Cytobacillus sp. IB215665: one gene and its partner. The protein of the gene in region 1 binds, or shares a complex with, the protein of each later gene. Links are inferred from orthologs where the notes say so. Each region holds a gene or a part of one and is shown on either strand. Other genes may lie near its edges.

Region 1 (8,219 bases):
TGTATATTATATTACTAGTGATGGTGGAACGAGAAATGATTTAGCCTTTATTAATCAAGAGATGGTTGAAGAAGAACAATCTGGAACTGTAGTAGAAATTAGTGAACAAGGTAGCATGAGCGGTATGGTAGAAGGATTGGAAGAGGATTCTCTTACTTTGTCTTCTGACGATTGGATTATAGCAAAACGCATGCAACTACAAGATATAAGAAGTAAAGAAATGGAGAAATTACAAGACATTGCAGCTTCAAAAACTGCCACGATTGATGAAATTAACGAGGCAGCAAGTAAACTTGAGGAACTTGAAACATTAAGTGCAAAAGAAGATACATTAGAAGTGTTAATTGAGTCGATGGGCTATGTTGCTGCACTTGTTGAGACGAATGGAAATAATGTGGAAGTAACTGTGCAGGCAGAAGCTTTATCTCCTAGCGAGGCTAATGCGATCATCAAGAAAGTGAATGAGGAATTTCAAGAAAGGAAAGATGTGTTAGTTAAGCACAATCCATAAAAAAACAACATAGGTAACTGATTGATAGTTTTTGTAAAGGTAATATAAATGTAAGGGAAAAAATATTTTTTAACCCAGCCGGCTTAAGTGCCAGCTGGGTTTTTACGTACTTTAAAGGTAGATCAAATGAAAATAGTGTAGAATAATTTTTATACGATTGTTGTTAAACTGTTGAATGAAATAGGTGTCTATCGTATGATGATGGTATGAGATACTAGAAACAAGTATAAGTTAAATAAGGAGTGCTCATATGTTGAAAATTCAAGAGATTCGAGAATTAATTAAACTAGTTGACCAATCAAATATTGACGAATTTGTTTATGAGAATGAAGGTTCAAAAATTAAAATGAAAAAACAAGGAACCGTTACTAAACAAACCCTTAGTAACATTGCTGTTGAGGAAGTGCAAAAGCATCAACCTGTTGCACCAACAACAGAACTAAGTTCAAGTCCTGTGTCAGAAGTTCCCGCTGAAAGCAGTAACGTGCGCGTGGAAGCAGAAAGAAAAGGTATCGAAGAACAGACGAATTTACATAAGATTACTTCACCAATGGTTGGAACTTTTTATGCTGCACCATCACCTGACAGTGACAAATACGTTTCAGTAGGTGATAGTGTGCAAAACAACACAGTAGTTTGTATTGTAGAGGCAATGAAGTTATTTAATGAAATTGAAGCAGAAGTAAAAGGGGAAATCGTAGACATTCTTGCAGAAGATGGCCAACTTGTAGAGTATGGTCAGCCCTTGTTCCTTGTGAAGCCTGTGTAAGTAAGTTTTCAATAAGAGAACAAAGAGGATGGAGTAGAACAGGAGAGAATGACGAATGATAAAAAAATTATTAATTGCAAACAGGGGTGAAATTGCTGTACGCATCATTCGAGCATGTACAGAATTGGGAATAGAAACTGTTGCAGTATTTTCTGAGGCTGACCGTGACGCATTACATGTACAAATGGCAGACGAGGCTTATTGTATTGGACCTACCGCGTCAAAAGATAGCTATTTAAATTTTACAAATATTATTAGTGTAGCAACACTTACAGGTAGTGATGCTATTCATCCTGGGTACGGGTTTTTAGCTGAGAATGCAGATTTCGCAGATCTATGCAGGGAATGTAATATTACATTTGTTGGTCCAAGTCCAGAAGCAATCACGAAAATGGGTACTAAGGATGTAGCTAGAGAGACTATGAAGACAGCTAATGTTCCAATTGTACCTGGATCGCAAGGGATAATTAATAGTACAGATGAAGCAGTACTATTAGCTAACGACATTGGATATCCTGTTATTATCAAAGCGACAGCTGGTGGTGGAGGAAAAGGCATTCGTGTCGCAGCAGACGAACAAGAATTAATAAATGGCATCAACATTACTCAACAAGAGGCAGCTACTGCGTTTGGGAATCCTGGAGTTTATATTGAAAAATATGTTCAAGATTTTCGTCATGTAGAGATTCAAGTATTAGCTGATAACTTTGGAAATGTTATTCATTTAGGTGAACGTGATTGTTCGATTCAACGTCGTCTTCAGAAGCTTGTTGAGGAAACACCGTCACCTGCACTAAATGAAGAAATTCGAGAACGAATGGGAAATGCAGCAGTTAAAGCGGCTGCAGCTGTAAACTATTCAGGAGCAGGAACGGTAGAGTTTATTTTTGACTATAACGAAAACGCGTTCTACTTCATGGAAATGAATACGAGGATACAAGTTGAGCATCCAGTTACAGAGATGGTAACAGGAGTTGATTTAATAAAAGAACAAATTCGTGTAGCTTCTGGAGAAAAGCTTGCATACACCCAAGAAGACATTACGTATACTGGATGGGCAATTGAATGTAGGATAAATGCAGAAAACCCTGAGAAAAACTTTATGCCTTCACCTGGAAGAATTAATATGTACTTGCCGCCTGGAGGCTACGGGGTTCGTGTAGACTCGGCAGCATATCCTGGGTATATGATTCCACCATATTATGATTCAATGATAGCAAAATTAATTACCTATGGAAAAACTAGAGATGAAGCAATTGATAGAATGAAAAGGGCATTAAAGGAATTTGTAATCGAAGGAATTCATACAACTATACCTTTTCATATGAATTTGTTAGAACATGAAAAATTTGTAGAAGGAAATTTTAATACTAAATTTCTTGAATTATATGATGTAATGGGCAATAAATAAAAATATAGGAGGTGTATTAAAATGGAAAGCAACTTATTAGAAATGAACCAAGGGAATAATAGTTTAGGGAAAATCGAAATTGCTCCTGAAGTAATTGAGGTTATAGCCGGCATAGCTGCATCTGAGATTGAGGGTATTGCACAAATGCGAGGAAACTTTGCTTCTGGAGTAGTTGAGAGGCTAGGTATAAAAAATCATGGTAAAGGTGTTAAGGTTGAGCTCACTGAAGAGGGTGTTACGATAGACGTGTACTGTATGGTGAAATTTGGTGTTTCGATCCCGAGTATAGCTCATCAAGTACAAGACAACGTTCGTCAGACACTATTGAATATGACTGCTTTAGATGTTGATGAAGTTAACATTCACGTAGTAGGAGTTCAATTTGATAACCCTGCACAAGAGACTGAAATAGAAGAACTATAATACAGCTACAAGCTAGTGTTATTATCGTTTGAAAATTAACTAATGACTAAAAAAGGGTCAAACCCGCTATCCACCTTTGTATAATGAGTGATTCTGAAGATATTATACAAGGTTTTGGGAGTAATGTGGTTTGATCCTTATTTTTGCGTTTTTTAATATATGTTAGAGTGTTATTGGCTTTAATTTCAAATTTTCGTATTTTTCACGGCTAGTACAAGGGCAACCTGTTGGGGTCATAAAACTCAAGAAGGTTAAAAAACAATCTTCCACTTGTCTTTTTTTTGATCGCCACCGCTCTTTTCTTGGTGTCTAGCTCCTGTATATGGCTTCAGCGCTTGTCAGGGGTGATCAATGCTCTTCTACTTTGGGTGATTGTACTAAGGTGTTTGAATTGTGTTATGATCATGTTATGATAAATCGACAATATAGTTACTATTTGAAAACTTTCATAAAATAATGGTACGTGTTGTAGTAAAGTTTATAAAGGAGAAGGAAGTTATGAAACGTCGTACTGCTAGAAAAAAGGCACTACAAGCATTATTTCAAATTGACATAAGTGATATTGAATCAAAGGAAGCTATTGACAATGTAATTGGTGAACAACATAGTGATCCTTTCCTAGAAGAAATAGTCTTAGGTGTAGCAAAGCACCAAGCTGAAATAGATGAACATATTCGTAAGAATTTAGAGAATTGGACGATAGAACGGGTAGCAAATGTTGACCGATCCATTTTACGCATTGCGGTGTTTGAAATGATGTATATAGATGAAATACCAACAAACGTAAGCATTGATGAGGCAATTGAATTAGGCAAGCTTTTTGGCGATGAGCAATCTGGGAAATTTATAAATGGTGTGTTATCAAAAATAAGTAATTCGATAAATAGAACATAACAATATTCCAAGGGGTTTATGTTATATGGGTGAAAAAAAATTTGTAACAGTAACTGCGTTGACAAAATATGTAAAGCGTAAGTTTGATGTTGACCCTCATTTACAAGATATATGGGTAAAAGGTGAAATTTCAAACTTCACCTTGCATAGCCGTGGACATATGTATTTCACCTTAAAAGATGAGGGAGCAAAAATTCAAGCAGTCATGTTTGCTAAGCAAAATCGTACGTTAAAATATAAACCTGAAAATGGCATGAAGGTATTACTTAGGGGAGAAATATCGGTTTATCAATCCAGTGGATCATATCAGATCTACGTTAAAGAAATGGAACCTGACGGCATAGGTAGCTTGTATATTGCATTTGAAGAACTAAAGAAAAGGCTTGATGAAGAAGGGTTATTTTTAACTAAACACAAAAAAAATATTCCTAAGTTTCCACGATACATCGGTGTTATAACATCCCCGACTGGAGCAGCAGTTAGAGATATATTAACTACTATTAAAAGGCGTTATCCTATAGCAAATGTAGTAATATTACCTGCGCTTGTACAAGGTGAATATGCACCACAATCACTAGTTGAAAAAATAAAATACGCGAACCAACTAGCATATTTAGATGTATTAATCGTTGGTAGAGGCGGGGGCTCGATTGAAGAATTATGGGCGTTTAACGAGGAAAGCGTTGTAAGAGAAATCTTTGCTTCATCGATACCGGTCATCTCTGCTGTAGGTCATGAGACAGATTTTACAATCTCAGATTTGGTTGCAGATTTAAGAGCACCTACTCCTACCGGAGCAGCTGAAATGGCAGTGCCTAAACTATCGGACGTTGCTGAACGGTTATCACAAAATAAAGTCCGTCTTATAAAGTTAATGAAACAAAGGCTAGTTAATGAAGCAGATCAATTAAATCATATGAAAAAATCATATGCATTTCGGTATCCCCAACAACTCTATGCCCAAAAAAACCAAGAGCTTGATCGCATGCTAGAACAGCTTAAACGTACAGTTAGCCGATTAGTTAGCGTGAAACAAGACAGTACCGAGAATTTGCTGAAACGTTTAATGCAAAAGCATCCTAAAGAATTAATTCATAAAGCATTCGAGCAACATTCGATAACAACAAAAGCTCTCCAAAAAGAAATACAAAATGTTGTAAAGCAAAATCAACTCTTATTTACCTCGAATGTTTCTAAATTAGATGCTTTAAGTCCACTGAAAGTAATGGATAGAGGATTTAGCCTAGTTTATGATAATAATGATCTTATAGTAAAAAGTGTTGAAAGAGTAAAAGTGAATGATAGCCTAACAATACAAATGAAAGATGGTAAATTAGCTTGTGAAGTTTGCAGTGTAGAGGAGCGAATGATAGATGAATAAGGAGATAACATTTGAGCAAGCGATGGAGCAGCTTGAAAAGATTGTTGAGAAACTTGAAGAAGGAGATGTTCCTCTCGAGGAGGCAATTGATTTCTTTAAAGAAGGTATGAAACTCTCATCATTTTGTCATGAGAAATTACAAAATGTAGAAAAACAAATGGATCAAATACTTCGTGAAGACGGTGAGCTTGAACCTTTCACTATTCGAGAGGATGAGTGACATACATGCAAGTAGAAGTAGCAGAATATTTGTCGGAACAAAAAAAAGTAATTGAAAAAAATTTATTAACTGGCATACAAGCATTGTCCTCACCTGACATTTTAAAGGAATCTATGAATTATTCTCTTCAAGCTGGTGGAAAAAGACTAAGACCATTGTTATTACTTGCTACATTGCGTGCTTTTAATAAAGATGAAGATCTTGGAATTGATGTGGCTGTTGCAATAGAATTAATACATACATACTCACTAGTTCATGATGATCTCCCAAGCATGGATGATGATGATTTGCGTAGAGGAAATCCTACTAATCATAAAGTGTTTGGCGAAGCTATGGCTATTTTAGCAGGAGATGCATTGTTGACATATAGTTTCCAATTAATTGCTGACATAAATCATCCATCGGTATCACCTGAAGTCAAGTTGTTACTTATATCAAAACTCGCTCAAGCTGCAGGGCCAGAAGGTATGGTTGGTGGTCAAGTTGCTGACATACAAAGTGAAGGAAAAACGCCTTCAATCGAGACGTTGGAATATATTCATAAGCACAAAACAGGTAAGCTCCTTGCTTACAGTGTGATTGCTGGAGCTATACTTGCAGGAGCATCAGATGCGCAATTAAGTGTTCTGAAAGAATTCGCAATGCATATTGGATTGGCATTTCAAATAAGGGATGACATATTAGATATTGAAGGTTCTGAGGACAAAATAGGGAAGCCTATAGGTAGTGATGAAGAACTGGATAAGATGACATACCCAGCTTTATTAACCTTGAGTGGTGCAAAAGAAAAACTGTCTTTCCACATCACTCATGCAAAGTTTAAATTACAGCAAGCGAATATCAATCATGATATTCTAGAATATATATGTGATCTTATTGCAACTAGGGAAAATTAAGCTTAAAATAACGATCAATTGAGAAATACTTAATTATATGGTATATTTAATTTTAGCTAGGGGTGGTGCAGTATTCTAGTCAAACCACCGTTCCTGAAGGCGGGCCTAAAAATCCGCCAAAGGGCATATCGATGAAGTTCCTTGTGTCGGCTTGAGGCGCCCAGCCTTGGGTTGGTGCTGGGAGTTAAGGTTGCTGGGCGATCCACAATGGCATGTGGGCGTTGACCCAGCTTCCGCGGAGGCCCATACTTGTAGATTTATTAAATCTATGGGATGGGGAATGAACCTGTCACTGTAAGTCAAATTACAAGCAGCGTAGCCTGCCTTGAGTGGAGTTTGAGGGGATTATGGTTTAAGGTATACATCAGTTGGCCATTGATATATGCCTCATCAGTCCATATGAAATCATCTCTGCAAAAGAGGATAAGGATTTGGTTAAGGTTTGTTGAGGAAAACTCCTAGACTGTTCCAATGACATGAAAAGAGGATTATAGTACGGACTAAGTGGTAATCCAGTCTAGCATATGGTGACATAGCTAAAACAAGTTTGAAGGGAAACCGCCAAAGTGGCAACGCTTGGTACTTGCTTGGGAAAACCTACTGGACCTAAGCCGTAATTTTTACTCTTTTCATGACCACCCTACTATACATAATAAATTGACATTTTTGTTTGAATATAAGATAGGAAATACGGTTGAATAGGGTGTAGTATACCACATGAAACAAGTTTTTCGACAATCAATAAATTGGAGCATGGGGATTGCCGTTATCACTTTTGTGTTAGCGGCTCTTTTTTCAGTTGTATCTACAAGTATGTTAAGCGGCGTGACTTGGGGATTAGGCATGCTCATCGTTTTAGCAATTGTATTAACTGGAATATTTTTTGATATGATAGGAATAGCTGCTACTGCTGCTAACGAAGTGCCATTTCATTCAATGGCTTCAAAAAAAATAAGTGGAGCAAAACCAGCGATCCGGATCGTTCGCAATGCAGATAAATTTGCGAGCTTCTGTAATGATGTAATTGGTGATATATCTGGAATTATTAGTGGAACTGCTTCGGCGGTAGTTATTGTCCAGTTCACTGTATCTTTTCATTATAATGAAGGCTCGTTTTTCCAAATTATTGTATCAGTGATTTTTACAAGTGTAGTGGCTGCATTGACAGTTGGTGGAAAAGCAATGGGGAAATCACTTGCACTTGCATATTCTACAGAGATTATTTTTCAAGTTGGTAAGTTGTTTTATTTTCTTGAAGAAAAGTTTAATATTGAACTATTAAAGGAGAAAAAGAAGAAAAACAAGCAAAGAAAAACCAGATGAAGGTGAGTGGTCCTATGGATCTAACGACAATAAAAGATCCTCGTTTTTTAAAAAACTTATCAAGTCACGAACTAGAACAACTAACTGAAGAAATCCGTAAGTTTTTAATTGAAAAGCTCTCGAAGACCGGGGGTCATATTGGACCCAATTTAGGTGTTGTTGAACTGACGATCGCCTTACACAAAGTATTCGACAGCCCTAAGGATAAATTTCTTTGGGATGTCGGTCATCAGTCTTATGTTCACAAAATATTGACGGGTCGTGCCAATGAATTTGATACGCTTAGAAAATATCAAGGCTTATGTGGCTTTCCAAAAATGAATGAAAGTGAACATGATGTTTGGGAAACTGGTCACAGTTCAACATCGTTGTCTGCAGCGATGGGGATGGT
Region 2 (8,202 bases), on another replicon or contig:
AATTCACGAGCTTCTTCATCAGTATTTGCAGTGGTTACGATAACGATATCCATACCACGAACTTTCGAAACTTTATCATATTCAATTTCAGGGAAAATCAATTGTTCTTTAATCCCTAATGTATAGTTACCACGACCATCGAATGATTTTTTAGATACACCACGGAAGTCACGTACACGTGGAAGTGCAACAGACACTAGTTTATCTAAAAATTCATACATACGCTCACCGCGTAAAGTTACTTTCGCACCAATTGGCATTCCTTCACGAAGACGGAAACCAGCGATAGATTTCTTTGCTTTTGTAACTACAGGCTTTTGACCAGTTATTGTTGTTAATTCTTCAACAGCATTATCTAATGCCTTTGAATTTGCAACTGCATCTCCAACACCCATATTTACAACTATTTTTTCAAGTTGAGGTGTTTGCATAACTGATTTATAACTGAATTTACTCATAACACTAGGAGTAATTTCTTTTTGATATTTTTCCTTTAGGCGGTTCATAATAGTACCTCCTTTCTACAACTAGTTATTTATCTAATAATTCACCAGATTTTTTTGCATAGCGTACGTTTTTGCCATCAACTTGCTTATGTCCAACACGTGTAGGTTCACCCGTCTTTGGATCTAATGGCATAACATTTGATACATGGATAGGTGCCTCTTGGCTGTTAATCCCGCCTTGGGGATTAGCTTGTGAAGGTTTAGAATGCTTCTTCACAATATTCACACCTTCCACAAGAACTCTACTTTTCTTTGGCAATGCAGCAAGGATAACTCCTTGTTTACCTTTATCCTTACCTGAAATCACAAGTACTTTATCACCTTTTTTTACATGCATCTTATCTGCACCTCCTTGATAAGGCATTTCAATTTTCAAATTAAAGAACTTCAGGAGCTAATGATACAATTTTCATGAAGTTGCTATCACGTAATTCACGAGCTACCGGGCCGAAAATACGAGTACCACGTGGACTTTTGTCGTCACGGATAATCACGCATGCATTTTCGTCAAAACGGATGTAAGAACCGTCTGGGCGTCGTGCTCCTTTTTTTGAACGTACAACAACAGCCCTAACTACTTCACCTTTTTTGACAACGCCTCCTGGTGTTGCTTGTTTCACTGTACAAACAATTACATCACCAATATTTGCGTATTTACGTCCAGAGCCACCTAGAACTTTTATCGTTAACACTTCACGAGCTCCAGAATTATCAGCAACTTTCAACCGAGATTCTTGTTGAATCATTCACGAAACCTCCCTTCGGATATAAAATTCATCCGACCTTGTATTATATAATTACCGCTTTTTCAACTACTTCTACTAAACGGAAACGTTTTGTTGCAGATAGTGGACGTGTTTCCATTACTTTAACTACGTCGCCAACTTTTGCAGTATTTTGCTCATCATGTGCTTTGAATTTCTTTGAATACTTAACACGTTTACCATATAGTGAATGAGTTTTGTATGTTTCAACTAATACAGTTATCGTTTTATCCATTTTGTCAGATACAACACGACCTGTATACACTTTACGTTGGTTGCGTTCACTCATTTAAGCAAACCTCCCCTCATTTATCGATTATTCACACCGATCTCTCTTTCACGTATCACAGTTTTCATACGAGCGATCGATTTACGTACTTCGCGAATACGAGCTGTATTTTCAAGTTGTCCAGTCGCTAGCTGGAAACGTAAATTGAATAACTCTTCTTTTAAAGACTTAACTTTTTGTTCAATTTCGGCAGTGGTAAGGTCACGAATTTCATTAGCTTTCATTTGATTCACCACCAATTTCTTCTCGTTTTACAAACTTACATTTTACTGGAAGTTTATGTGATGCAAGACGAAGTGCTTCACGTGCCACCTCTTCAGGTACACCTGAGATTTCAAACATAATCTTACCTGGTTTTACAACAGCAACCCAGCCCTCTGGAGCACCCTTACCGGAACCCATTCGAACTTCTAGAGGTTTAGCTGTATATGGCTTGGATGGGAATATTTTAATCCATACTTTACCGCCACGTTTCATATAACGTGTCATCGCAATACGAGCAGCCTCGATTTGGCGGTTAGTAATCCAAGACGCTTCTAGCGCTTGTAAGCCGAACTCACCGAAATTTACTTCAGTGCCGCCTTTTGCACGACCGCGCATTTTACCGCGGTGTTCGCGACGATACTTAACGCGTTTTGGCATTAACATGATTATTTTCCTCCTTCCTCTTTATTCTTCTTTGTAGGAAGGACTTCTCCACGATAAATCCATACTTTTACGCCTAATTTACCATACGTAGTATCTGCTTCAGCTGTACCATAATCTATGTCAGCACGGAGCGTATGAAGTGGAACTGTTCCCTCACTGTAATATTCAGCACGAGCGATATCTGCACCACCTAAACGACCAGATACCATTGTTTTAATCCCTTTTGCTCCAGCGCGTAAAGCACGTTGAATAGCTTGCTTTTGCACACGACGGAAGGATACACGGTTTTCTAATTGACGAGCAATATTATCTGCTACTAATTTAGCATCTAAGTCAGCTCTCTTAATTTCTACGATATTAATGTGGACACGTTTACCTGTCAACGCATTTAACGCTTTACGAAGTGCTTCTACTTCTGTACCACCTTTACCAATAACCATTCCTGGTTTTGCAGTGTGTACTGAAATATTCACACGATTAGCCGCACGTTCAATTTCCACTTTTGATACTGCAGAGTCACTTAATCTCTTAGTAATGTATTCACGAACCTTAAGGTCTTCATGCAACAAATCTGCATAGTCCTTATCAGCATACCACTTTGATTCCCAATCACGGATGACTCCGATACGCAAACCTACTGGATTTACTTTTTGACCCACTGATTATCCCTCCTTCTTTTCTGATACCACTACAGTAATGTGGCTCGTACGTTTATTAATTTGACTAGCACGTCCCATTGCACGCGGGCGGAAACGTTTCATAGTCGGGCCTTCGTTCACATACGCTTCTTCAACAACTAAATTATTAATATCCATCTCATAGTTGTGTTCTGCGTTTGCAACAGCTGATTTTAATACTTTTTCTACTATCGGAGAAGCCGCTTTGTTTGTTAAGCGTAAAACTGCTAATGCTTCACCAATTTGCTTTCCTCGAATTAAGTCCACTACTAAGCGAGCTTTACGAGGCGCAATTCGAACTGTTCTTGCAACAGCTTTTGCTTGCATTTAGGATGCCTCCTCTCTTAACGTCTTGTTTTCTTGTCATCACTAGCGTGACCTTTATACGTACGAGTTGGTGCAAACTCTCCAAGCTTGTGACCAACCATGTCTTCACTTATATATACAGGCACATGTTTTCGACCATCATAAACTGCAATTGTATGACCAATGAATTGAGGGAAAATCGTTGAACGACGAGACCATGTTTTAACCACACGCTTACCATCAGTTTCATTCAAGCTCTCAATTTTTTTCATTAAATGATCATCTACAAAAGGTCCTTTTTTTAAGCTGCGACCCATATGTGAACCTCCCTTCGCGATTGGCATACGGTTCCTGTGAACCGTAGCACAACCCCGTTATTTTTTACGACGACGCACGATAAATTTATCTGACTTCTTATTTTTCTTGCGCGTTTTATAACCGAGTGTTGGTTTACCCCAAGGTGTCATTGGTGACTTACGTCCGATAGGAGCTCTACCTTCACCACCACCATGTGGGTGATCAACTGGGTTCATTACAGATCCACGTACAGTTGGGCGTTTACCTAACCAACGAGAACGACCTGCTTTACCGATATTAATAAGTTCGTGTTGCTCATTACCAACTTGACCAATAGAAGCACGGCAAGCAGCTAATACCATACGCACTTCACCTGAAGTTAAACGTACTAAAACGTATTTTCCTTCTTTACCAAGAACTTGAGCAGATGTTCCAGCAGAACGTACTAATTGTCCACCTCTACCTGGTTTAAGTTCAATGTTATGAATAACTGTACCAACAGGAATATTAACTAAAGGTAATGCATTACCCACTTTAATATCCGCTTCTGGGCCAGACATGATTTCCATGCCCACTTCTAAATTTTTCGGAGCTAGAATATAACGTTTTTCACCATCAACATAGTTAATTAACGCAATATTAGCTGATCTATTTGGATCATACTCGATTGTAGCAACGCGTCCTGGTATACCATCTTTGTCGCGTTTAAAATCAATGATGCGGTATTGACGCTTATGACCGCCACCTTGATGACGTACTGTTAATCTACCTTGGTTGTTACGTCCACCCTTTTTATTTAAAGGAGCCAATAACGACTTCTCGGGAGTATCAGTAGTGATTTCTGCGAAATCTGATACCGACATACCACGACGACCGTTTGAGGTAGGTTTATACTTTTTAATCGCCATCTCTATTTCCCTCCTTCACTAGTAAACTTATACTTCAAAAAGTTCGATTTCTTTGCTATCAGCAGTTAACTTCACAATTGCTTTTCTGCGACGATTAGTATAACCGCTATGACGACCCATACGCTTGAACTTACCTTTGTAGTTCATGATGTTTACTTTTTCTACTTTCACATCAAAAATTGCCTCAACAGCATCCTTGACTTCAGTTTTATTAGCTTTCACATCAACGTCAAACGTATATTTTTTCTCTTCCATTAAATCTGTAGAACGTTCTGTAATAACGGGGCGCTTAATAATATCACGAGGTTCTTTCATTACGCAAGCACCTCCTCTACTTTTTCCACCGCATCTTTAGTGATCACAAGTTTATCGTGGTTTAATAAGTCCAGTACGTTCACACCTGTAGCAGATACAACTGTTACTCCAGGAATATTACGCGCTGAAAGAGTCACGAATTCATTTTGATCAGCAGTTACGATTAACGCTTTGCGATCTGCAGAAAGACTGTTTAAAATGTTTACCATTTCTTTTGTTTTAGGAGCTTCAAATGCTAGGCTCTCTAATACAACGATATCATTTTCAAGCACTTTTGTTGATAGTGCTGATTTAAGTGCTAAGCGACGTACCTTCTTAGGTAGCTTATAGCTGTAGCTTCTAGGTGTAGGTCCGAATACTATTCCACCACCACGCCATTGTGGAGAACGAATTGATCCTTGACGAGCACGTCCAGTACCTTTTTGACGCCAAGGTTTACGTCCACCGCCACGTACTTCAGAACGACCTTTTACTTTGTGAGTTCCTTGTCTTAAGGAAGCTCTTTGCATAATAACTGCATCGAATAATACACTCTTGTTAGGCTCAATACCAAATACAGATTCATTAAGCTCTACTTCACCTACTGTAGAACCATTTTGGCTATATAATGTTACTTTAGGCATTGGTATATTCCTCCTTTCTTACAAAAATTACTGTGCCTTAACCGCACTATTAATAGTTACAAGACCTTTTTTTGGTCCTGGGACATTACCTTTAATAAGTAAAATGTTACGTTCAGCATCAATTTTTACAACTTCTAAGTTTTGAACAGTTATACGTTCTCCACCCATACGTCCAGGTAAAAGCTTTCCTTTGAATACACGGTTTGGATCAACAGGTCCCATTGAACCAGGACGACGGTGATAGCGCGAACCGTGTGACATAGGGCCGCGTGATTGTCCGTGGCGCTTAATTGCACCTTGGAATCCTTTACCCTTTGAAATACCTGTAACATCTACTACATCGCCTTCAGAGAAGACGTCAACTTTGACTTCCTGACCAACTTCATATTCCTCAACGTTCAGCCCGCGGAATTCACGGATGAAGCGCTTAGGCGTAGTATCCGCTTTTGCAACATGTCCTTTAGCTGGTTTGTTAGCAAGCTTTTCACGCTTGTTATCAAAACCAAGTTGTATAGCTTCATAACCATCTGTTGCTTCAGTTTTCTTCTGAAGAACTACGTTAGGTGAAGCCTCAACTACAGTAACTGGTACAAGTACATCTCCAACGAACACTTGTGTCATACCAATCTTTCTACCTAAGATTCCTTTGGTCATTCGTCACACCTCCTGTTATCTAACTTATTATTTATTATAGTTTAATTTCAATATCTACACCTGACGGCAAGTCTAAACGCATTAGTGAATCTACTGTTTTTGGAGTAGGATTTACGATATCAATTAAGCGTTTATGTGTACGCATTTCAAATTGCTCACGAGAATCTTTATACTTATGAACAGCACGAAGAATCGTATAAACAGACTTTTCAGTTGGTAACGGAATCGGACCAGAGACATTTGCACCTGATCGCTTAGCTGTTGCTACGATTTTTTCTGCAGATTGATCAAGAATTCGGTGATCGTAAGCTTTTAATCGAATACGAATTTTTTCTTTTGCCATTATTTTCCCTCCTTTATCGCCTATTTTATTTAATAGACATTCTCCGTGGAAATTTCCCCACACTCGCCATGGCAAAGCGGCCGGGTGTGTCAGCAACCTTCCACATCATCGCAGTCAAAGACCAACATTCACTATTATATAAAAAAATTGCACCTAATGCAATAGCAAATTTTAATCTATCAATTTTTTTAACCCACGACTTAGTATACACGCCTTACAGTCTCTTTTCAATTACTCTAGCACAACATACTGTTAGCAGTTTTTGTTAATGTCCCTTTAGGTGACTTTTAGATCTTAATATTGTTTAACAAGGAACCATTCCATAAAAAAACAGGTCTACGTATAAACGCAAACCTGTTTCTTATCTATTATCACTCAGTGATAGTAGCTACTACTCCAGCACCTACAGTACGTCCACCCTCACGAATAGAGAATTTAGTACCTTCTTCAAGTGCGATAGGAGCGATAAGCTCAACTGTCATTTCAATGTTATCCCCAGGCATAACCATTTCTACGCCTTCTGGAAGATTAACGATACCAGTTACATCAGTTGTACGGAAGTAGAACTGAGGACGGTAGTTTGTGAAGAATGGAGTATGACGTCCACCTTCTTCTTTTGATAATACGTAAACTTCAGCTTTAAATTTTTGGTGTGGAGTAATTGAACCAGGCTTAGCTAAAACTTGCCCACGCTCAATGTCTTCACGTGATACACCACGAAGTAATGCACCAATGTTGTCTCCAGCTTCAGCATAATCAAGAAGCTTACGGAACATTTCTACACCAGTAACTGTAGTTTTGCTTGACTCTTCAGCTAAACCGATGATTTCGATTTCATCTCCAACATTTAATTTACCGCGGTCAACACGACCAGTAGCAACTGTACCACGACCAGTGATCGAGAATACATCCTCAACTGGCATCATGAAATCTTTTTCTGTGTCACGCTCTGGAGTTGGGATGTAGTCATCAACTGCAGCCATTAACTCAATAATTTTTTCTTCGTATGCAGCGTCTCCTTCAAGAGCTTTAAGAGCTGAACCTTGGATAACAGGAATGTCATCACCAGGGAAGTCATACTCAGATAATAAGTCACGCACTTCCATTTCTACTAATTCTAGTAACTCTTCGTCATCTACCATATCACATTTGTTTAAGAAAACAACGATGTAAGGTACACCAACCTGACGAGAAAGAAGGATGTGCTCACGAGTTTGTGGCATTGGACCATCAGAAGCTGAAACAACTAGGATAGCTCCATCCATTTGCGCCGCACCAGTGATCATATTTTTAACATAGTCAGCATGTCCTGGGCAATCTACGTGTGCATAGTGACGAGTGTCAGTTTCGTACTCAACGTGTGCAGTAGAAATTGTGATTCCACGCTCACGCTCTTCTGGCGCTGCATCAATTTGATCATATGCTTGTGCCTCTGCTCCACCTTTTTTAGCAAGAACAGTTGTAATAGCAGCAGTTAAAGTTGTTTTACCGTGGTCAACGTGACCAATTGTACCGATATTCGCATGTGTTTTGGAACGATCGAATTTTTCTTTACCCATTATAATTTATCCTCCTTAATATACATATCATAATTTATATAAGATAGTAGTTGCTATCTTGAACTACTTTCTTTCTTACATAAGTAGTTATACTTTAATAAATGGAATAAATCAATTATTCACCTTTATTTTTCTTAATAATTTCTTCTGAAATTGCTTTTGGTACTTCTTCGTAGTGATCAAAGTGCATTGAGAATGTACCACGACCTTGCGTATTAGAACGCAATGCAGTAGCATACCCAAACATTTCAGATAATGGAACCATCGCACGAACGACCTGTGCGTTACCGCGAGCTTCCATACCTTCAACGCG

What was found.
Region 2: the proteins of nusB (region 1) and rpsJ are in contact, whole or in part, in a solved structure (PDB 3D3B), measured with the Escherichia coli proteins. The link is inferred for Cytobacillus sp. IB215665 from one-to-one orthologs.

What each region holds. Positions count from the first base shown.
Region 1 is NZ_JAXBME010000002.1:375,308-383,526, forward strand. What follows is about bases 2,369-5,310. They hold nusB (transcription antitermination factor NusB), read left to right. Parts: upstream 2,369-3,612; coding sequence 3,613-4,008; downstream 4,009-5,310. Other genes in these bases: accC (acetyl-CoA carboxylase biotin carboxylase subunit), read left to right, coding at 2,369-2,691; SLH52_RS03830 (Asp23/Gls24 family envelope stress response protein), read left to right, coding at 2,713-3,114; xseA (exodeoxyribonuclease VII large subunit), read left to right, coding at 4,034-5,310. Outside these bases: SLH52_RS03815 (SpoIIIAH-like family protein), read left to right, coding at 1-511; accB (acetyl-CoA carboxylase biotin carboxyl carrier protein), read left to right, coding at 762-1,280; more of accC, read left to right, coding at 1,336-2,368; more of xseA, read left to right, coding at 5,311-5,389; SLH52_RS03845 (exodeoxyribonuclease VII small subunit), read left to right, coding at 5,382-5,609; SLH52_RS03850 (farnesyl diphosphate synthase), read left to right, coding at 5,615-6,505; SLH52_RS03855 (hypothetical protein), read left to right, coding at 7,223-7,828; dxs (1-deoxy-D-xylulose-5-phosphate synthase), read left to right, coding at 7,843-8,219. UniProt on the Escherichia coli protein: Part of the processive rRNA transcription and antitermination complex (rrnTAC). The complex forms an RNA-chaperone ring around the RNA exit tunnel of RNA polymerase (RNAP).
Region 2 is NZ_JAXBME010000023.1:19,703-27,904, forward strand. What follows is about bases 4,677-7,601. They hold rpsJ (30S ribosomal protein S10), read right to left. Parts: upstream 6,331-7,601; coding sequence 6,022-6,330; downstream 4,677-6,021. Other genes in these bases: rplW (50S ribosomal protein L23), read right to left, coding at 4,677-4,710; rplD (50S ribosomal protein L4), read right to left, coding at 4,710-5,333; rplC (50S ribosomal protein L3), read right to left, coding at 5,361-5,987; SLH52_RS20600 (hypothetical protein), read right to left, coding at 6,356-6,541; tuf (elongation factor Tu), read right to left, coding at 6,702-7,601. In the rest of the region: rplE (50S ribosomal protein L5), read right to left, coding at 1-506; rplX (50S ribosomal protein L24), read right to left, coding at 532-843; rplN (50S ribosomal protein L14), read right to left, coding at 884-1,252; rpsQ (30S ribosomal protein S17), read right to left, coding at 1,296-1,559; rpmC (50S ribosomal protein L29), read right to left, coding at 1,580-1,783; rplP (50S ribosomal protein L16), read right to left, coding at 1,773-2,207; rpsC (30S ribosomal protein S3), read right to left, coding at 2,210-2,866; rplV (50S ribosomal protein L22), read right to left, coding at 2,870-3,211; rpsS (30S ribosomal protein S19), read right to left, coding at 3,229-3,507; rplB (50S ribosomal protein L2), read right to left, coding at 3,565-4,395; more of rplW, read right to left, coding at 4,423-4,676; more of tuf, read right to left, coding at 7,602-7,889; fusA (elongation factor G), read right to left, coding at 8,005-8,202. UniProt on the Escherichia coli protein: Involved in the binding of tRNA to the ribosomes. Part of the processive rRNA transcription and antitermination complex (rrnTAC). The complex forms an RNA-chaperone ring around the RNA exit tunnel of RNA polymerase (RNAP).